DNA from 4 places in the Sinobacterium caligoides genome. Region 2 is predicted to be linked to each of the others. Evidence: riboswitches for the same ligand, from Rfam matches in the RefSeq annotation. Region 2 holds a riboswitch; each other region holds the start of a gene.

Evidence for each region. A riboswitch is a leader RNA that binds a small molecule or an ion and turns the genes downstream of it on or off. The one in region 2 is predicted to bind cobalamin.
Region 1: it holds a riboswitch for cobalamin, as region 2 does, so the genes downstream of both, EDC56_RS03730 (ribonucleoside-diphosphate reductase subunit alpha) here and EDC56_RS08405 (TonB-dependent receptor plug domain-containing protein) in region 2, are expected to answer to the same signal.
Region 3: it holds a riboswitch for cobalamin, as region 2 does, so the genes downstream of both, EDC56_RS02040 (CbtB domain-containing protein) here and EDC56_RS08405 (TonB-dependent receptor plug domain-containing protein) in region 2, are expected to answer to the same signal.
Region 4: it holds a riboswitch for cobalamin, as region 2 does, so the genes downstream of both, EDC56_RS03080 (TonB-dependent receptor) here and EDC56_RS08405 (TonB-dependent receptor plug domain-containing protein) in region 2, are expected to answer to the same signal.

Annotation. Positions count from the first base shown of each region.
Region 1 covers NZ_RKHR01000003.1:816,971-822,371, forward strand. The annotation lists gene EDC56_RS03725 (ribonucleotide-diphosphate reductase subunit beta) at 1-26, opposite strand, end outside; gene EDC56_RS03730 (ribonucleoside-diphosphate reductase subunit alpha) at 120-2,939, opposite strand; cobalamin riboswitch at 3,193-3,478, opposite strand; gene rhtB (homoserine/homoserine lactone efflux protein) at 3,584-4,207, opposite strand; gene EDC56_RS03740 (LysR family transcriptional regulator) at 4,371-5,285, shown strand; gene EDC56_RS03745 (hypothetical protein) at 5,377-5,401, opposite strand, start outside.
Region 2 covers NZ_RKHR01000004.1:382,147-387,547, forward strand. The annotation lists gene EDC56_RS08390 (AmpG family muropeptide MFS transporter) at 1-657, opposite strand, end outside; gene EDC56_RS08395 (YajQ family cyclic di-GMP-binding protein) at 803-1,285, opposite strand; gene EDC56_RS08400 (ketopantoate reductase family protein) at 1,444-2,370, shown strand; cobalamin riboswitch at 2,437-2,584, shown strand; gene EDC56_RS08405 (TonB-dependent receptor plug domain-containing protein) at 2,726-4,663, shown strand; gene bluB (5,6-dimethylbenzimidazole synthase) at 4,775-5,401, shown strand, end outside.
Region 3 covers NZ_RKHR01000003.1:412,439-417,839, reverse strand. The annotation lists gene EDC56_RS02050 (TetR/AcrR family transcriptional regulator) at 68-655, shown strand; cobalamin riboswitch at 1,224-1,417, shown strand; gene EDC56_RS02040 (CbtB domain-containing protein) at 1,450-1,632, shown strand; gene EDC56_RS02035 (CbtA family protein) at 1,756-2,526, shown strand; gene EDC56_RS02030 (ATP-binding protein) at 2,489-4,288, shown strand; gene cobO (cob(I)yrinic acid a,c-diamide adenosyltransferase) at 4,285-4,878, shown strand; gene EDC56_RS02020 (cobyrinic acid a,c-diamide synthase CobB) at 4,875-5,401, shown strand, end outside.
Region 4 covers NZ_RKHR01000003.1:663,435-668,835, forward strand. The annotation lists gene EDC56_RS03065 (DUF3050 domain-containing protein) at 1-596, shown strand, start outside; gene EDC56_RS03070 (NAD-dependent epimerase/dehydratase family protein) at 933-1,976, shown strand; gene EDC56_RS03075 (GNAT family N-acetyltransferase) at 2,112-2,360, opposite strand; cobalamin riboswitch at 2,835-3,003, shown strand; gene EDC56_RS03080 (TonB-dependent receptor) at 3,144-5,279, shown strand; gene EDC56_RS03085 (ABC transporter ATP-binding protein) at 5,291-5,401, shown strand, end outside.

The DNA of each region.
Region 1 (5,401 bases), on a different contig from region 2:
GGGTCATCCCAATTTAGAATCGTCATCTTTTCTATCTCACTCTCTAATACTGTTGAAAACACTATTCATTCGACAGCGCCCCCGCTCAACGGGGGCACCTCAACAACACACAAAACAAATTATTGGCAGGCCTCACATTCGGGATCGAGTATCGAGCAAAAAGCAGCCTCTTCCTGTCGCTCACCAAGGTCGAATTCTTTCTCTGCCGGCTCTATCAACGGCTCCTCCACCGGGTGGCTAGCCTCCGTATTTTTTTCCATGTGTGTCGCGCCCAACGAGCGAAGATAATAGGTAGTCTTCAGACCTCGTGTCCAAGCTAGCTTGTAGAGATTGTCGAGCATTTTTCCTGAGGGCTCGGCCATGTAAAGATTAAGGCTCTGCCCCTGGTCAATCCACTTCTGACGCCTCGAAGCCGCCTCAACCAACCAGCGGGAGTCTATTTCAAAGGCCGTCGCAAAACGCGCCTTCAACTCTTCCGGCACCCGCTCAATTTGACTCAACGAGCCGTCGTAATATTTGAGGTCATTCACCATCACCGAGTCCCATAGACCAAGTGCTTTCAACTCCTTGACCAACCACGGGTTGATCACTGTAAATTCACCGGATAGGTTCGATTTAACAAAGAGGTTTTGGTAGGTCGGCTCTATCGATTGAGACACACCGACAATATTCGAGATGGTCGCTGTTGGTGCGATAGCCATAACATTCGAGTTACGCATCCCGTGCTGCGCAATCAGCTCACGCAGCGGCTGCCAGTCGAGTTCACAGTTATCGTCTAATATGGCGTAACTCTCACCGCGCTGCTCGCGCAGAAGCTGTAGAGAGTCAATCGGCAATACACCCTGCTGCCACAGCGAGCCCTGATAGCTTTCATAACAACCACGTTCCTTGGCGAGCTGTGCCGATGCCTCGATAGCATGATAACTAATAAGCTCCATCGACAAATCGGCAAACTGCACGGCCTCAACACTGCCATAACAATAACCGAGTTGATAGAGCGCATCTTGAAACCCCATCACTCCCATACCAATGGGACGATGCTTAAGGTTAGAGTTTCTCGCCTCTTTGACCGCATAATAATTAATATCAATAACGTTATCGAGCAACCTTATTGCAGAATGAATGGTTTTTCGTAAACGTTCTCGATCCAGCTCGCCATTTACAATATGGTTCGACAAGTTAACCGAGCCGAGATTACAGACTGCAATCTCATCCGAGGCTGTATTCAACGTAATCTCGGTACAGAGGTTCGAGGAGTGCACCACCCCAACATGTTGCTGTGGCGATCGGATATTGCACGGGTCTTTAAAGGTGATCCATGGGTGCCCCGTCTCAAATAATGACGCTAGCATTTTTCGCCACAGCTGCTTGGCTGGTACCGTTTTACACAGCGTTATCTCACCACGCTCGGCCATCGCCTCATAGTGATGATAGCGCTCAACAAACGCCTGGCCGTATAGATCATGCAACTCAGGCACATCACTTGGCGAAAACAGCGTCCACGATTTATCCTCAAATACCCGCTGCATGAACAGATCCGGTATCCAATTAGCGCTATTCATATCGTGGGTACGCCGACGCTCATCACCGGTATTTTTACGCAGGTCTAAGAATTCTTCGATATCGAGATGCCAGCATTCAAGATAGGCGCAGACAGCGCCTTTACGCTTACCTCCTTGATTGACGGCAACAGCACTATCGTTAACGACCTTCAAAAAAGGCACCACTCCCTGAGACTGACCGTTAGTCCCTTTAATTACCGAACCCATTGCTCGCACAGGCGTCCAGTCGTTACCTAAACCCCCGGCCCACTTCGATAACAAAGCGTTATCTTTAATCGCATCATAAATCCCCCCTAAATCATCGGGCACAGTACTCAAATAACACGACGACAACTGCGGGCGCTTACTCCCTGCGTTAAATAATGTCGGTGTCGAACACATATAATCAAACGATGAGAGCAGCTCATAAAATTCAATCGCCCGCTGATCTCGATCCTGCTCATGTAACGCCAAGCCCATGGCGACACGCATAAAGAAGACCTGCGGCAACTCTAGGCGACTCTCACGCCAGTGCAAAAAATAGCGGTCATAAAGCGTCTGCAGGCCAAGATAGGTAAACTGCAGATCACGCTCCGGCTTAATGGCTTCGCCCAATCGCGCCAAATCGAAGCAGAGTAGCTCCGGCGACAACAACTCCAAGGTAATACCCCGCTCAATCGAGGCCAATAGTGTCTGCGGGTAATACATCGCCTCCAGGCCAACCGCGCCAGCAGAAACTTCATCAACAGCGAGAAAGCCTTGCACCTCCTCCCGCAGAGCCTCCAACAACAAGCGTGCGGTGACTTGTGAATAATTCGGCTCTTCATCGATCAAGGAGCGGGCCGCCATAATCAACGCTGTCGCCACATCTTGCTGCTTAATACCATGGTAGAGGTTCCCCTCGGCGTCGTTTAACAGCCGGGCCACATCAACATCGTCCAAGCCACTACAGGCCCAACCAATCACAGCGCTCAAACGCCCTCGATTCAACAACGACTCGGAACCATCGGCATGGGCAACCCGAATACCGATCTGAGCCTGCTCTTGTTCTTGTTCCGTACGACGATACGCATGCTCCTCCCTGTAGAGTACGTAAGCCCTCGCGACTTTGTGTAGCTCCTTGCGCATCAAACCCAGCTCAACCTGGTCTTGTATTTCTTCAATATTCACCGCCCCGCCGTCGGGGCGGTAGCGGCTAATACGTTGGCCGATCTCATCGACCAACTGGTCTACCGTCTGCTTAACTCGGCTAGAGCCTGAGGCGGCCTGCCCCTCTACCGCTAAAATCGCCTTAGTGATAGCCGTAGCGATTTTGCTAGCTTGATAAGGTGCCGGCTGGCCGTTGCGTTTAATAACTTGAATAGTCGGTTCGGAGTAGCTGTTAAGCTGCTGAGACATGATCATCACCTGTGTAATACCGCGTATCGTTAACTCCCTCCGCGATAACACGTCATAGACGCGGCGAAGAGAACAACACACTCACAGTAAACTCAGTATTACGCCCAACAGGCTGAGACCGAATCACACAGTACTGGCAAACGAACGACCATAGTCGAGGCGACTACGGCATCGTCAATGATGCGCAGGGTGTCTTCTCATCACCTGTTTCGCGAAGGCATGATATCCCCATTGGCAGACCGTTAGTTTGTCTGTCGCAATAGGCACTTTGACAGGTCTTCGGACTCAGGAGCGAGTTTATGAAAGCCGATAATCTCTATCGTCCCACACAATCACCTACAGCGACGGCTTCCCATTGATCGTTGATCAACAGTGCCTGAGTGTCAGCAGCCAATGCTTTGGCGATAACTTGCACTCGTGTCGCGTTCGTTCTCCCATACCGCTGCGCGTCAGTTCCGGATTCACACCGGATTCCCTCTTCGTCTTACGCTGTATACATGCCATGTCTCCTGGCGGAAACCACAACATGTGCGCAAAAATCAAAGCACCGACACAATATAGGCTATTCCATCTAATGTAAAGCCTGAAGTAACAGCTGTCTTCTAAGCTCTACAGAAGGCGCCGGGCTGTGACATAACAGCGGCTCAATGATGACTGGCGATGGCCAGTAGCGAGCCGGCAGCGATGAACAGGCTACCAAAAATACGGTTTTGCAAACGAATATGGCGCTCATTCTTAATCAATTTAACCAGCTTACTCGCCAGCCAAGCGTAGCCCATCATTACCGTCATATCGACTGCTATCATTGTTCCCCCCATAGTCATCACCTGCGGAAACTGAGGACGCCCTGGCAGTAAAAACTGGGGTAATAGCGCCACCCAAAAAACAATCGCCTTAGGGTTTGTCACATTAACGACGAACGACTGGGCAAGCAGCGATGACACTGAACTAGGCCGCCCCTGCCCCTCAGCCAAATCAAAACTTGTCGTCTCAGTAAACTTACGATACCCCAGGTAAATCAGGTAGCTCACCCCCATCCACTTAATAACCGTGAAAGCAAAGGCCGACTGCGCCAACAGCATACCCAGCCCCAACCCGACAACCAGTATATTAAAAGCATTGCCAAGCTGCAGACCAAGATTGGCAATAAAGCTCATCTTAAAGCCATAGTTCATGGTATTTGACATACTGTTCACCGCACCAGCACCCGGCGATAACGACAACACCATACAAGCAAGAAAAAAACTAACCCAGACATTAAAATCCATTATGCACCTCAGACTTACCCATCACTCCAACCCTCACCATGGCTCAAAGCAACGCCCTAGAAGGGCAAGCTGTATCTTCAAGCACAGGTGAAAAACTTGCGCGAAGTATACGTGCAAGGTAGATTGATGATAATACGTCACCAATAGAAAAGGCTTTTGCGCTGTGAGCACAAATAAAGCGATTCACTTACTACACGAAATGGCCGTCTTCGTCCGCGTTGTGAAAACGGGTAGCTTCTCCGAGGCGGCCCGTCAGCTAGGCAGCTCCCCCTCCTCGATAAGCCGAAGTATCAAAAAATTAGAAGAGGCTCTCGACGTTTGCCTGTTATTGCGCACGACGCGTAAGCTCCGTCTCAGCGATAGCGGTGAGGCCGTCTATCAACGCTGCTTAGAGATGGAGTCTGCCGCCGTCGCAGCCGTTGACTGCACCAAGCAATATACCGAACAGGCAAAAGGGCTACTGAGGATTTCTGCCCCAAAGGCTACCGGTCTCTATATCATTCATCCGCACATTGCAGAATTCCTACGTCTCTATCCTCAAGTTGACGTACAGCTCACCCTCGATGATATTGAGCTCGACATGATCGACAACGACATCGATATACAACTTCGCATGACCCAGACACCACCACCGGGACTAATGGGACGCAAGCTGCTCAACATCGACTTCGTCGTCTGTGCATCACCACGCTACCTTGCTGAACGGGGCACGCCGCAAAAACCGCAGGATCTTGAATCACACAGTTGCCTCTCCATTGGCCAGGAGCCCGGTGACTCAAAGTGGCGTTTCAAACGCGGCCAAGCAAGTCATGTCGTGCAGGTACAAGGACGTTACATCGCCAACCATACTGGTGCGAGACTCGATGCCGCACAGCAAGATATTGGCATCGCGATCCTGCCTCGCTTTGTCGCAGAAGCAGCCATTAGCTCCGGGAAAATTATTCAACTACTCCCGGACTGGAACCCACAGACGGCGTACAGCGGTGACCTCTGGCTACTCTACGCTGCCAGCCGCCATCAACCACCTCATCTACAGGCTTTCGTACGTTTTATCGCGGAAAAGATAGCCGCGAAGTAATTACAGCATAGCCAGTAACATCACCATTGATCATGACTTAAGGCTGAATAATTCGCTTTCTTTAAAGGATAACCTTTACTTACCCATGGATTTACAAACTGCTCAGACAGAGGTAG
Region 2 (5,401 bases):
GTCTTTGAAGGGTTCAACAACGGCCTCACGCAACGACTTCGGCGGCTCGATGTCTTGCTCCACCTCCCGAATAAATAATGTCTGCAACACCCCTACCAGCATAAACAACGAAATAATAATAAACACCATCGGCCACGGCATGAAATCGGCTAATATCAAGCCCAAGCCACCAGGAATGAAGCCCGATAAACGATAAGCGTTGGCGTAGTATGAGTTACCTAAGCCCAACTCTTCATCCGGCAACAGCTCACGTCGATAGGCATCGAGCACAACATCTTGCGAGGCAGAGAAGAATCCCACCATCAACCCCACATAGAGCACAATACGCTCATCGATCCTTGGGTCCAGTAACGCGAGCAGACACATCGAGCCCAGTAGCAGGAACTGTGATATCAGCATCCAGCCCCGTCGCCGCCCTAAAAACGGCGGAATATAACGATCGAGGAAAGGTGCCCAGAGGTACTTAAAGGAAAATGGCAGGAAGACTATCGAGAAAAAACCGATTGTCTTGAGGTCGACCCCTGAATCTCGTAACCAAGCGGGTACCAGCTGAGAAAGAAAATACAACGGCAGGCCAGAGGAAAAACCATTGAAGAGGCAGATCATCATCCTCTTATTTAATAAGAGCTCTTTCAAGCTCAACTTTTTTTCTTTCATAACCTTCCTAGGGGTGCGTAATTGCCGGCTGCATTACGCACCGCCTAATTAATGTAAGCCAATAGCCACTGTTCGCTCAACAACGTTTTACAACCAGCTGCTGTCAAAGCCACTTTTCAGCGCCGCCCTGCGAGGCGGCAAGCCGTTAATCACGGAAATTTTTAAACTGTAATGGCTGATCTAACTCTTCGCCGCGCAATAACGCCATGATCTGCTGCAAGTCATCGCGTTTCTTGCCCTCCACACGCACTTGTTGGTCCTGAATTGTCGACTTCACCTTCATTTTAGTGTCTTTAATCAACTTGCAGATCTTGCGACAGACGTCGGTTTCTAGCCCATCTTTAAAGGTGGCCAGCTGTCGACACGTCATACCAGACTGCGTCATGTCACCCAGTTCCATCGCAGCGGGGTCGATCTTACATTTATGCAGCGTACCAATCAGGATATCGCCCAGCTGTGTCACCTGGAATTCCGCCTCCGCTTGCATGGTCACCACGAGGCCGTCGAGTTGGAAGCTGGCATCCGCCCCCTTAAAATCGAAGCGGGTCTCGATCACCCGTCGAGCCTGATCAACGGCATTGGTTAGCTGGTGCTTATCAACTTCAGAGATAACGTCAAAACTGGGCATATTGTCACACCTTTTCACTGTAATTATCAAAAGATCACCCGCTGCACTGCTGCAACAGGTACTGGCATCGCTCAGTTACTGCCGCTACTATGGCCCCTGCAACATAACCCCGTGAAACGACGGCGGTTACCATCATCGGGCAAGATCAGGGGTAGCATATGCAGCACTGGGTAATTATTGGCGGCGGTGCCATCGGTTGTCTATGGGCCGCCAGTTTACAACAACAGCATATTGCCGCAAGCCTCGTGGTCAGGAATAATGACGCTTTAACGCGCTATCGCACCGCCGGTGGCATTAGCCTACAACGCTCGACGACGACATTTCAATGCCAGCCAACAGCCTACACAGCAGTACAGTACGACCATCCCATCGACCGCCTGATCATCGCCACTAAGGCTCAGCATACCGCCCAAGCACTTGCCAGCGTAGCATCACGCTTAACCGATGACTGCATCATCCTGAGCCTACAGAACGGCATGGGCCAACAGCAGCACATCCTCGACCACTACCCTAATGCTCGACTCTATTGTGGTGTCAGCACCGACGGTGCTTATCTGCAATCGCCCTTTCATGTGGTACATGCCGGCGCAGGTACCACACGCATTGGTCGCTACCCAGAAAACGCTCACGACACCCCAGAGACTAGCGCGCTGATCGCCGAGCTGCCAACCGACGTGTTAACTATCTGCGCCGATCAACACATCGAACGACAGCTGTGGCAGAAGCTGGCCATCAACTGCCTAATCAACCCCCTCACCGCCCTCTATCGCTGCCATAACGGGGAGTTGATCAACCACCCCCAAGCTCGCCCACGACTCGAACAACTCGCTGAAGAGCTCGATCGTATTATCGCCGCCGAAGGCCTTGCAGAGCTCGTTCCCGCCGCTCTATCGACCGCCTTAAACGTGGCGAAGATCACCGCCGCCAATCGCTCATCGATGTTCGCTGACGTACTTGCGGGACGTGACACCGAGATCAACTTTATTACCGGCTACCTCTGCCAACGAGCCGCGCAACACAACATAAAAGTCCCGTGTAACCAAAAGGTGTTAGACGACATCAGATTGCTCAAGCCTAACGCTTAACCCATGTCGCCGACAATTGACCAGAACCGGCACTCCCGGTATAGTCGCCGCCACTGAACGAGGAATTATCCAGTAATCATAGATGACACTGATAATCTCAGGGAAACAGGTACCGGCTTCGCGCCCTCATTCCTGTGCTGCCCCCGCAACGGTAGGCCGATACTCTAATAAGAGTAAAGGCGAGCCCGACACCTGCCCTCGACAGTTATCCATAACGATGACGCGGAGGGCCTCATCGCAGAATTCCACTCCGGTAGTAAGCCGTCAGTGTCTGCCTTTCCCCCGCCCAATCCGTTAGTAACGAATTCGCATCATTAAAGCGAATCACAACACTAGACCTTGATTGGGATTGACCATGAAACACACATTACTTGCTCTACCTTTGGCGATTGTTAGCGCCAATGCCCTGTTAGCCAATACAACCTTAGCCAGCGAAGCTCCAGAAGAAATCATGGAGGAAATGGTCGTCGTCGGCAACCGCATCGCAACCCCCATCAGCAAAGTTTTGGCCCCTGTCACCGTTATTGATAAAGATGATATCAATCGCCGCCAGCCTCCTTCTTTAGGTGCGCTATTGGCCACGACACCTGGTGTCAATATGGTACAGAGTGGTAGTACCGGTGCACAAACGGCACTCATGATTCGCGGCTCGAAAACAGCGCAATCCGTGGTACTACTGGACGGTCTTCGCATTGGCTCCGCAACAACAGGCTCCACAGCCTATCAATATATTGACCCAGAGAGTATCGATCGCGTCGAAATAGTCCGCGGCGCGCGCTCCAGCCTGTATGGTGCCGATGCTGTTGGCGGTGTTATTCAGCTATTTACCAATGATGGCACGGCGAGTGAAGACTATAGTAAAGCCATTATCAAACAGAGCTATGGCTCACATAACACACTCAGTAGCGTCCTCGGTATCAAAGGGCAGCAAGATGATACTTTTTATCAATTATCCGCCTCACATCACGAGGGCGAAGGCTTCGACAGCACGGCTGAAAAGGGCAACGGTAACGATGACAAGGACGCATTTCGCAACACCAGCATAACGGCCTCATTGGGCAAGCACTTCGGCGAAAATTTCACATTGAAGGGTAGCTTCTACCAGTCCAAGGGGAAAAGTGAATACGATATCAATAAACCCACAGACTCTAAGTACAACCCTCTACCGACAAGCACGCATATCAATCCTTATACTGACTACCTTGTTCAAGCTGCCTCAATAAAAGCCTCACTACAAGCCACTGAAAACTGGCGTACAGAATTGGTGTTTGGCGGCAGTAAAGACGGCAACGTTAGCAAAGACAGTTTCTCCGAAGAGAACAATAACGTATTAGCCCTAGCATCAAAGTTCAACACTCAGCGTTACTTTGCCAGCTGGCTCAACGAAATCACCATCACCAATCAGCAACGAATCATCGCCGGTATCGACACCCAATATGACAAGATCGATACAAGCGACAACTACGATAAAGACAATCGATACAACAACGCCGTCTACGCACAATACGAAGTGGATTTTTCACGCAGCCAGCTCTCCCTCTCTGCCCGCAGCGACGACAACAGCACCTACGGACGTAACAACACCGGCCACGCCGAGTTTGGCTTTGACCTGACAGACAACATCAATATCGTCACCAGCGTAGGTACCGCCTTCCGTGCACCGAGCTTCAACGATTTATATTACCCTAATGACGGCGGGTCTAAAGGCAACCCAGACATCACACCAGAGACTTCAACCAATAAAGAATTCTCTATTCGTGGCGACTACGATGTCGTCGACTGGCAGGTCAACCTTTTCCACAACAACGTTGACGACCTGATTGAGTGGGGCTACAACCCCGAGACATTCTACTCTCAACCAGAAAATATCAGTAAAGCAACCCTCAAAGGCTATGAGCTTATCGCTACGACCGAGTTTTATCAGTGGAAATTAAACGCCAACTACACGCGACTGATGGCCGAGAATGACAACACAGGTAAAACCTTACAAAATCGACCAGAGCACTCCGCCGACATCGACTTAAGCCGAACACTGAATGATTGGACGTTCACTATCGAGCAGCAAATTCGCTCCTCATCCTATAGCGATCGTGCAAATAACAACGAACTATCAGGCTACGGCTTGACACACCTACGCCTCAGCTACGCTATCAACCCAGAGTGGCAAGTAACTGCTGCATTAAATAACATTTTTGACAAAGAATATTATACCAATGCTGATTTCTATAATATCAATTACAACAACGACGGTTTCAACACGCTGCTGAGCGTCGCCTACACCCCTAGCTGGTAATCACTGGCACACAACCGCGCCGCTACTGAACTGGCGGCCGGTTTACTCTATACTAAGCCGTCACTGTCATTGTCAGTGGCGGCTTTTCATTTTTCTTCGGGTCCACACTTTATGAGCAAACATCGCTATTCCGATATCGAACGTGACGCCGTCTATAAGGCGATCTTCGAACGCCGCGATATGCGCCACTTCACCTCCGAGGCGGTTGACCCGGCCGTTTTACAGCGTCTACTCGTTGCTGCTCACCATGCCCCAAGCGTCGGCTTCATGCAGCCCTGGCGTTTTATTCGCATCACCGATCGCGCCCTGCGCGGGCAGCTCTACGATGCCTTTGCCGAAGAGGTACAGCGCACCGCCGAGCAGCTCAGCGAGAAATCCCAGGCCGTCAGAGGGCTCAAACTCGAAGGCATTCGCGAAGCCGGGGAGATTCTCGTCGTCACCCTGCAGGATCGCCGCGACCAATATGTACTAGGGCGCCGCACCATGCCGGAGATGGACCTGGCCTCCGCCAGCTGCGCCATCCAAAATATGTGGCTGGCCGCCCGCGCCGAAGGCCTCGGCCTCGGCTGGGTTTCGATCTTCGAGCCCGATACCCTGCGTGAGCTACTGAGCATCCCCGACGGTGCCTCCCCCATCGCCATCCTCTGTATCGGTCATGTCGATGAATTCTACCCCGAGCCGATGCTCGCCACCGAAAACTGGCGACAGCGTCTCGACATCGAACAGGTGGTGATGGAG
Region 3 (5,401 bases), on a different contig from region 2:
TTGATGGGAGGGTGGTGAAATCATGTTTGCCATCGTTTGAATTTGATGATGTTCTCGAGGTGAAGTCATGGTGGATCGAGATGTGTCTGCACTCTCTAAGCGCGAGCAGCAGCGCTTGCAGACCAGGAAGGCGATATTCTCTGCGGCACTGGAAGAGATTGCAGAGGTTGGCTTGTCGCAGTTGCGTATTGATACAGTGGCAAAAAAAGCTGGTGTGACGAGGCCGACAATCTATGCCAATTTTGCGACTAAAGAGGATTTTCTTCGTGAGTTGGAGTGGCAGATTCAGCGGCGAGCATTAACCCTGATGCGTAGGCATGCGGGCGATGCTACAGGTATTGAGTTTGTCTATCGTATGCTCGATGCCGTTTTCGAATTGCTTGAGCAAACGCCTGAGCGCTTAAGGAGAGAGGTCTTTGGTTTCATGCTTCGTCACCCGGCTAAAACGGGCTGGGATGACAACGAGGTTTGTGTGTTCTTGTGTGAGAATATAGCTGAGGCGCAAAAAAGCCTTGAGCTAACGGCAGAGTGTAGTGCGCCACAGCTATTGAAGCGAATCATGACTGCTGCCTTTGGTTTTGTTGTCGTTGAAGTACAGTCGGTAGAAATTAGAAAGGAAAGCTGTCGTCAGATGCTAAAAATGTTATTGCGTTGAGTTTATTTTTATAGAGGTTCTTACTAGGGGGCTTGTTTTGTTTTGCTATTTCACTATGTGGTGAGAAACAACAAGTAAGGCCTTTAAAGTCAAAAAATAGAGTCTTGATGTATAAAAAGAATTTTTGTATGGCGACTGTTTTATGCGGCTGAGACCCTGAAAGCTCTGAGTTGGTGGTTGTATTTTTGCTCCCGAAGTACATACAATGCCCGCTTGCCAATTTACTCGAGCTTTTTATGCAGGCACGGATTTATCGATTTTTTGAGGGGCTGGTTGAATCAGGTTTAAGTGGCCGTTTAGAGGGTTTTGACCAGCGAGAAGAGGGCATATCATTCACTTTGCCTGCTCTATATCGACAGCTTTTTTCAACGGAGGAGTTAAGCTATCGGCACTTTAGGTCTGTACTTTATTCGAGTGAGCTTAACCAGCGTTTGGCGAAGCAAGGGGTGGCTGTCGGTATTTTACACTCGAGCAATAAGGTGGATAAAAATATTTATTATCTGCATAGGCTCTGACGCTCACTCCCAATGTTAGTGCTTGATTATACTTACTACCCTAAGTAGAATTCCCGGATCATACAATAATAGGTGCCCAGTGATGGGATAATCGGGAAGTTTGGTGGTCGTAAGACAATCCCAACGCTGCCCCCGCATCGGTAAAAAAGAGTAGTCTGTATCTGCCACTGGAAAAAATCTGGGAAGGCACAGGCGACGTTATATAACCTTTTTGAGCCCGAAGACCGGCCTGTTAATTCTTTCCTTTATCATTGCACGGTGGGTGCAGAGGCTATATCTATGTCTTCACATGTTGTTGAGCAGCAATCGGCTGCTTCAGTAAAATCTTCTTCACTAGCGCAAGCTTTCGGTGCAGCTATTTTCGGTATTCTAGTATTGTTTGCCGTTGGTTTTGCACCCATGGATGCAGCCCATAATGCGGCGCATGACACGCGCCACTCTTTGGCCTTTCCTTGCCATTAAGTCACTTTCTGCAATAGCGCTCACCACCTTTTCGGGTGGTTTTTGCCGTTGTTAGTTGAGAGCTTAAAATTTTAAATATTTCTTGTCTCGCGTTTTGCGAGCGATTGCTAGTGGAAAAATATCATGATATTTCGTGGAATTATTTTTAATGCCATTTTGGTAGGTTTGTTGGCGGGTCTCGTTTTAACTATTGTCCAGCAGCTCAGTGTTGCCCCTATTATTTTTGCTGCAGAAGCTTATGAGGTGGCTGATGAGCCGGCTGTTGTACATGAGCATGAGCATGAGCACGGTGAGGCTGTTATAGGTCATCATCATGACGAAGAGGCTTGGGCGCCAGAAGATGGCACCGAGCGTACTCTTTATAGCTTGCTCTCTAATGTATTGGCTGGAGTTGGTTTTTCCGCCGTCCTTATGGCCGTGATGACACAGTTAAGCGCACAGGGTGTCGCTCAACTTAATTTACTCAAAGGTGCGATTTGGGGGGTGGGCGGCTTTCTTGCTTTGTTTGTTATCCCGGGTTTGGGGCTTCCGCCAGAAATACCAGGCGCAGAAGCGGCAGCGATAGAAAATCGTCAAACGTGGTGGCTGTTGGCAACTGTGTGCAGTGCAATGGCTTTGCTTGTTTTGTTTTATGGTCCGTTTGTTAGTAAATTTATTGCGCCATTATTGCTGGCGCTGCCTTTTATCTTGGGAGCCCCGCACGCTGATGCACCGATGTTCTCGCACCCAGATCCTGTTGCGTTAGCTGCACTCAACAGTTTGCATGAAGAATTCTTGTGGGCTAGTGGCGCGGCAAACCTAGTGTTTTGGCTTGTGCTTGGTGTAGCTGCGGCCTGGGCCGTAAAGCGAATTGTCAGTGCATCAGCCAGTGTGGCACTGGAAGCTCGTGCCTGATTACCCGTTTTCAGCCGTTGTAGGGCAGTCCCCATTTAAATTGGCCCTACTTTTGGCTGCAATTGAGCCGGCTATTGGTGGGGTTTTAATTAGTGGGCCACGAGGTCTGGCTAAGTCAACATTGTCGCGTGCTGTCGCTGATATTTTGCCGTCTCAGAATGAGCGAGTACCGTCTTTTGTGACGCTGCCGCTGGGCGCTAGCGAGGAAATGTTGGTCGGTAGTCTCGATCTACAGCAGGTTCTAGATAACAAAAAGGTGAAGTTTGCTCCGGGGTTATTGGCTAAAGCGCACGGTGGGGTGCTCTATGTCGACGAGGTTAACCTGTTGGCGGACCCATTGGTTGATTTATTGCTGGATGTTGCGGCCTCAGGCGTCAATGTGGTCGAGCGTGACGCTATTAGTCATTCGCATGCCGCAAAATTCATGTTGCTTGGTACGATGAACCCTGATGAGGGGGAACTACGAGCACAATTACAAGACCGTTTTGGTTTATGTGTGGAATTAACTAATGACTACGATCCGGCTCAACGAGTGGAAATTGTCCGTTTACGTGAGCGCTTTGATGGTGATCCTCAGCAGTTTCTTGCGCATTATGCCGATCAACAGTATTCGTTGGCTGAGCGTCTGAGCGAGGCTCGCAGTCGGGTTATCAATGTGCAATGTGCGGATGCTCTACGTTTACAAATTGCCGAGCGAGCGATCGCAGCGGGGGTCGATGGGCTACGCGCTGATATTGTTTGGTGTAGAGCGGCGATGGCACATGCTGCATGGCGCAAATCAAGTCTAGTTGAGCTGGTTGATATCGAGGCCGTTGAGGAATTGGTACTTTGTCATCGTCGTCAAGTGATAACGCCCCCCAGCCCCCCTAGCCCTCCTCCATTTTCCAAACCGAAAGAGCGACCTCAGGAGCGGCTCCAACAGCAGTCCCAACAGCAATCTCTACAACAGTCACCACAGCAAGGCCTGTCTACGGGGAGTCAGCCTGATGGTAGTGACCTACAAGGTGAGAGCGATGATGCAAGTGGGGAGTGGGGGAGTATGTCTTTGCAGCGACAAGTGAGTCTAGGCGTACCAGTTAGGATTAACGATGATACTTTCACTCGTAGCTCGGCTGCTGTGGCTGACTATGTTGGGCGAGGAAAGGGCGCCTCTATTGGTGGTCAGAGATTGGGGCGTGCTATAAGCAAACGGGTGGACTGGCCAGGATCTTTACGAAAGAGTGCAGGGCGGTGGCCACCAAAACTACGATGTAAACCACAGCGTAGCGGTCAGTCTAAGTTGCACCTTTTATTAATTGATACTTCTGCCTCCGTATTATTAGGCCAGGGTTTGGCTGTTGCGAAAGAAGCTGCGCTAGCGGTGATGGATAAGGCTTATCTACGCCGAGAACAGATTGCTTTAATTGGTTTCGGTAATGAGAGCGTCGAGACATTGCTCGGGCGCGCTAAAGCTCGAAAAAAATGCCGTGATTTTATCGATAATATTGAAGCAGGTGGCGGTACGCCGTTGCGCAAGATGTTGCAGCAGGCTGCTGCGCAATTAACGCTATGGTTAAAAAAAGAGCCGGGCCTAATCTGCCAGAGCTATTTATTTACCGATGGGCGAAGTCAGCAGGACTTTTCTTCTTTGGCACTCCCTGCTCATTGCGTTGTGGTTGATATTGAGCAGTCGCCCGTGAAGCGAGGGCGAGCAGAGTCTCTGGCGCAGGCGCTGGCGGCTGATTACATGAGTCTGGCAAACATCACTGGAGCAAAGAGATGATTGACGATAAACACCAGCGTAAAGCCGCAAGCCGCAAGAAGATTATTGATGCTAAAATTGCTCAGGCAACAGAGCAGCGCGGCGTTTTAATCTTGTTGAAAGGGAGCGGCAAGGGTAAAAGTAGCTCGGCTTTCGGCACTATGGCGAGAAGCGTAGGGCACGGCAAGAAGTGCGCAGTGGTGCAGTTTAGTAAGGGCCGCATGGAGACGGGCGAGTACAAGCTATTTCGTGATCACCCGCTGATTGACTGGTTCGTGATGGGGCATGGCTTTACCTGGGAGACGCAAGATAAGACAAGAGATATCGAAGCGGCGAAGCAGGCTTGGGCGAAGGCCGAAGAGTTATTGAGAGATGAGAGTTACGACCTCATTGTGCTGGATGAAATGAGCTACATGTTTAAATATGACTACCTCGATGTAGAGCCGGTAGTAGCAGCTTTAAAGTTGCGTAGCAGAGACCAGAGTGTGATTATTACGGGCAGGACGATGGCGCTACCGCTGCAAGATATTGCTGACACCATCAGTGTTATCCAAGATGAGCGCCATGCTTTTCGCTTAGGGGTTAAAGCGCAAGCAGGGATAGAGTTTTGAGCCAGTTAACGGGAGCGCATCAGATACAAAGTTGTCCGGCCTTGTTTCTTGCTGCACCAGCTTCAGGCCAAGGTAAAACAACGGTTACAGCGGGTTTAGCGCGATACTTTACGCGCCAGGGTTTGCTCGTCAGGGTGTTCAAAACAGGGCCTGATTATCTTGATCCGCAAATTTTGGCGCAGGCATCTAGGCAGCCGGTAGAGCAGCTAGATCTATGGATGGCCGGTGAGGCCTACTGTCGGCAAAAGCTATTTGAGGCGGCAGAGGTTGCCGACTTGATCCTAGTTGAAGGTGCTATGGGGATGTTCGACGGTGAGCCCTCAAGCGCGGATTTAGCAGCTTGTTTTGGCATCCCAATCGCCATCGTTATGGATGTCAAAGGTATGGCACAAACAGCCGCTGCCGTCGCGACAGGTCTTGCTAGCTTTCGCGATGATTGCGTTATTGCGGGCTTAATCGCAAATAATTGTGGTAGTGAGCGTCATGCTCAGCTGATTCGTGACGCGCTACCTGAAACACTACC
Region 4 (5,401 bases), on a different contig from region 2:
CGGACATAGATCACAACGGTCAGCCAGGCAGTCATCTCGACATGTATCTATCAGCCATGCGTGAAATCGGTGCGGATACCAGCCTCTTTGACAGTTTCACCCATGCACTCACGCACGGTAAAGATGTACCAGAAGCTTTAGCTTGTGCCAATGTTCCGCACTACATCGCGCACTTTGTCACCAATAACATCCACTGTGCAATCGAGGGACAGTTAGAAGAAGTAGCCAGCAGCTTCTTATTTGGCCGTGAAGACGCTATCCCTGACATGTTCACTCTGTTTTTGGAGAAGTGGAAAGTTGATCGCAAAGAAATCCCCGCCCTCGTCTATTATCTAGAGCGCCACATCGACCTGGATGGCGACGAGCATGGACCTGCCGCCCATAAAATCCTCAACAACTTAATCGGTGATGACAAAGCCAAAGAAGAGCGCGCCTCACAATCGGCCATCAACGCGATCAGTGATAGAGTGGGCCTCTGGGACGGCATCCTGTTAGACATCGAAAAGTCGAGAGAAAAAGCAGAAGCGAGTAAAAAAGATAAGATATCACTGGACTATATAAAACAACCTGATAGTGCCATCTCCGAACGAGTATAAGACTACCCGTTAGCGCCCCCCTTAGGGTATACACCATGAACACTATTAAAACGGAGCTTGCCTCCGTTTTTTTCTGCCTGCCACTCTTGCTAGGCGCACTCGGCAACCATCATGAAAAAACAACAACCAGCAGAAAAATACCGGCACCACCAAGCTACCACACGACCTTAGACGTCCCCTTACCCCCTATTAAGGTGGCTTATCGAAACATAGCACCTCAAAAGCTAAAAAATGCCGAAACAACATACCCAAAAAGCAATATTGCCTCATCACAAGGCCCATAATACATAAACAATGTTATGACCCAAACCAACAACAGAACAGGACGCTCTTACTGTGAACGACTTAACCAAGAACCCCGTTATGGTGACGGGAGCAACAGGCTACGTTGCCGGATGGCTAATTAAACAACTGCTCGAGATGGGCTGCACCGTACACGCTTGCGTACGTAACCCTGATGACGAGAGAAAGCTTGCGCCGTTAAAAAGCCTAACTAACGAACCTCAACGCCTGCGTTTTTTTAAGACGGACCTACTTGATGAGGGCTCATACCAGCAAGCGATGAAGGGCTGTTCAGTCGTATTCCATACCGCCTCCCCTTTTACCATCATTGTAGACGACCCACAGCGTGACCTAGTCGACCCTGCAGTCAAGGGCACTATCAATGTATTGAATACCGTCAATGACACCCCCAGCGTAGAACGTGTTGTGTTAACCAGTTCTGTTGCGGCGATTTACAGCGATAACATCGATGCACTGACACTGCCCAAGCAAACCTTTACTGAAGAGCATTGGAATGAGCACAGCTCATTACAACACAACCCCTATGCCTATTCGAAGACGGTGGCCGAGAAGTCTGCCTGGCAGCAGGTAAAGAAGCAGAGACGGTGGGACTTAGTCGTCATAAACCCCTCCTTCGTTGTCGGCCCGGCGCTCGGTGCAGCAGTCACTTCAGACAGTTTTGACGTGGTCAAGAAATTGGGTGATGGTACACTCAAGTTCGGCGCACCTCATACCGGCATAGGCCTTGTCGATGTACAAGACGTCGCTAACGCCCACATCCAAGCAGCCATTCGACCCGAAGCTGCTGGCCGCTACATCGTCTCAGCACTGAATAGCCACCTGTTAGAGATGGCTGACTTCCTACGCCCCAACTACGGCACCAGCTACCCGCTACCTAAATCCAAAACACCAAAATTCCTCGCCTGGCTGCTGGGACCCATGGTAGGCACCACCCGCAAGTCCATCTCACGTAATCTAGGCTATTCCTGGAAGGCAGATAATAGCAAAAGCAAGCAAGAACTTGGCATTGAGTATCGTAGCATCTCTGAGGCAATCAATGCCATGTTTGCCCAGCTTGAGAGTAACAACCAACTGTAAGCAGAGCGCGCAATGATCATTCATGGCTTCGGTCATTGCGACCTCATGCCTCTTTACAACATTAAGACTCTACAGCTGTTTTTTACGCGACTCCGGTAACGCTATTAATAGCCTAGAAATAAGTGCTTACGTTGGCTATCGCACAAACTCATCAAGCTCAGCATTACCTAACTTATAAAGCATATGCACCTTATCGAGCCCGTGCCCATAGCCATCTTTCTCTATCTTTATAACTGTAAAGTTATGCTTTTTATAAAAATCAACCGTGTGCTGCGACGTATCGATCAGCACATCGACCTGCTGAAAGTTTCTCCCTATGTTGGCCAGCCTATACTTCAAAAGAAAAGTTCCGATGGATTGACCATGGCAGTCATTATCAACCATCCCTCAGCAAAGCCCAACGATTTCTCCAAGACTCTCATAGCCGCCACATGCTACAGCTTCACCCTTTCTTAAAATTACAAAATATGAAGCATTAGATGACATAGAATCTAAGTACAACTGGAAATCTACAAGCTCCTCGGATGAGAAAAACTTTCCACTATTACTTTTGAATATCCTTAAACAATCACTTCTATATTTTTCATTATAATTTACGACTTCCACCTATCCCCCTCAGTACACCTTACACATTCAACAGCGAGCGTAACGAAGTCATAGCCATATTACTAGCGACTTTGAATACTGTAGTTATAGCAAGCCTAGATATAGTAAGTCTTGTTATTCTACCGATGACCATTAATTAAGCCCACGATAACTGGGGCAACAATATATGAAAATTAATTTTATCTAAAAACTCAACACAACCACCGAATGATGCACATCAATAAATTTTGCGTACACAAAACGACTGTGTTAGGATTTCGCGCATCTTGAGGTGCCTATTGTCAATTTTTAACGATTGATTGGATAGGTTAAATGGGAAGATGGTGCGTTTCGATATCTTTATCTAAACAATGCCAACGCTGCCCCCGCAACGGTAATCACTCTGTGAAAGCCCGACACCTGCCTCGCGATACGATGAATATGAAGCGGAGGGCTTCATAGAGCTGCTATGCACTGAATACGTCGAGTGAACGACCTTTTCATTCTGCATGCTATGTACATTATCTCTATTTCCCCTCCCTCATTCGCGCTTTTATGCTATTTGACGATTGAGGTTGCACAGTGATCAATAAGAATAAATTTATTAACAATAGCCTTGGGTTATTGCTGCCAATATCCGCCAGTGCCTTTGCTGAAACTATACCGCTAGAAGAAGTTGAGGTGGAGGGTAAAAGATACCTGAATACCTTACACCTGAAAGATACCAATAGCGCTTCTAATCGCCTCGGCCTAAAGAGCATGGATATACCGGGCAGTGTAGACATCATCAGCAAACAAGACATTGCCCTCAAAGCAGATTATTCCCCCCTGTCTGCCGTAACACGCTCTGCAGGCTTTGCCGCTACAGCCAGCCCAGGCAACGGCGGCACCTCCATGGCAGTCCGTGGTTTTAACGGTCATAGCTCTGTCGTACAGACCTATGACGGTACCCGCTTATACGTTGGCGCTGGTACCGTCACCTTTCCAGCAGACACCTGGACACTTGAGAGAGTCGAAGTATTACGAGGGCCAGGCTCTGTTATCAACGGTGTTGGAGCGATAGGGGCGACCATCAACTATGTGCCTAAATCTCCCCAGTTTGGCAGCGTACGTAACGAACTGGATGTTACCGCAGGCAGCTTTGGTCTACTCCGCCTCGCTATAGGCTCAGGCGGCGGCATCAGCGATGACCTTGCCTACCGAGTTGACGCTGTCAGCCACAAGAGTGATGGCGATGTTGACGATGCAGATGAGCAGCGCTCTGTATTTGCAGGCTCACTACACTGGCAAGCCACAGATAACCTCGATATAAAGCTCAGTGTTGACTATGCCGACATTGATGCCTCAACCTATTGGGGTACCCCTTTAATCGATGGCAAAGTTGATCAACGTATTCGAAAAAATAATTACAATATCAAAGACGGTATCGTTAACTATGAAGATTTATGGCCACGCTTAAATGCTCAATGGCAGATCAATGATAACGCAACCCTCAGAAGTGATAGCTATTACCTAATGGCAAATCGACACTGGCGTAATGTTGAAAGCTATAGCTTTAACCCGGATAGCGGGCAGGTAGATAGGGCGTACTACCTAGAGATTCTCCACGATCAAACACAGCTAGGTAATCGATCTGATATGTTATTCGAGTTCGATACTGCAGGCATGGCAAATCGCCTCAGTGTCGGCGCAGAAGTTAATCGTATCGACTTTACCCACAAGAATAACCGTAGTTACGGTGGCACAACATCGGTAGACTTACTTAACCCGTTAGCAGGAAAGTGGGCAGACGGCGTCGAATACCGTACCAGCAAAGACTTCAGTTCTGAAACAATGCACTATGCGATTTTTATTGATGAACACATTCAGATCAACGATCAGTTCAGCCTGGTAGGCGGCCTGCGCCACGACAGTATCGACTTTGATCGCAATGACGTTGCCCGCAGCAATGGCCCAGAACACGCCGAACCCTATGCCGTTATTAACGACGACTTATCAGGCACCAGCTGGCGCTTTGGCGCGGTATATCAGCCACAAGAGAATATCAGCCTCTATGCACAAGCCAGTAAAGCGGTGGACTCCGTGCAATCTATTCTCACCGCTAGCACACCCAACATGAAACTTGCAGAAGGCAAACAACTAGAGGTTGGCCTGAAACAAATATTAATGAATGACAACCTGCAATACACCGTCGCTTTGTTTGATATCCGCAAAGACAATCTACTCGCTAACGATGCTTTTGGTCAGTCGAGTCAAATCGGCGAACAACGCTCAAAGGGCATCGAACTTGAAGTGTTTATGCGCCTTAGTGACACCCTGAACATTAGTATGAACAGCGCATTCACCGATGCTGAATACGAGCACTACAAAAAATCCAGCGGCGACGCTATCAGGGACTACAGCGGCAATACACCTAAGGATGTGCCAGAACAAACCGCTAACCTTTGGCTTGATTGGCGGTTTATACAAGATTGGGCATTCAGCGGCGGCGCACGTTACGTAGGCACTCGCTTTGTCGGTGACGATAATAGCGCTAAATTGCCTTCTTACACCGTCTACGATGCCAGTTTGCAATGGCATATTGATGAAGATTTACAGCTGACCTTGCGCGGCAAGAACCTTAGCGACGAAACCGATTATGTACTCGCGCCCTATGGTGACCAATGGATACTCGCTGAGGGTCGCAGCGCTGAGTTAGGCCTGCATTATAACTTCTAAAGGAGATCACAATGGCTCAGCACGCTGGGCCATTCTCACACATGACGTACCCCTTTCATCTACGAACACATGCCCTTAATTGGAGCAATAAAAGCCGCTCAGGCTTTGCCCTTGAGCAGATT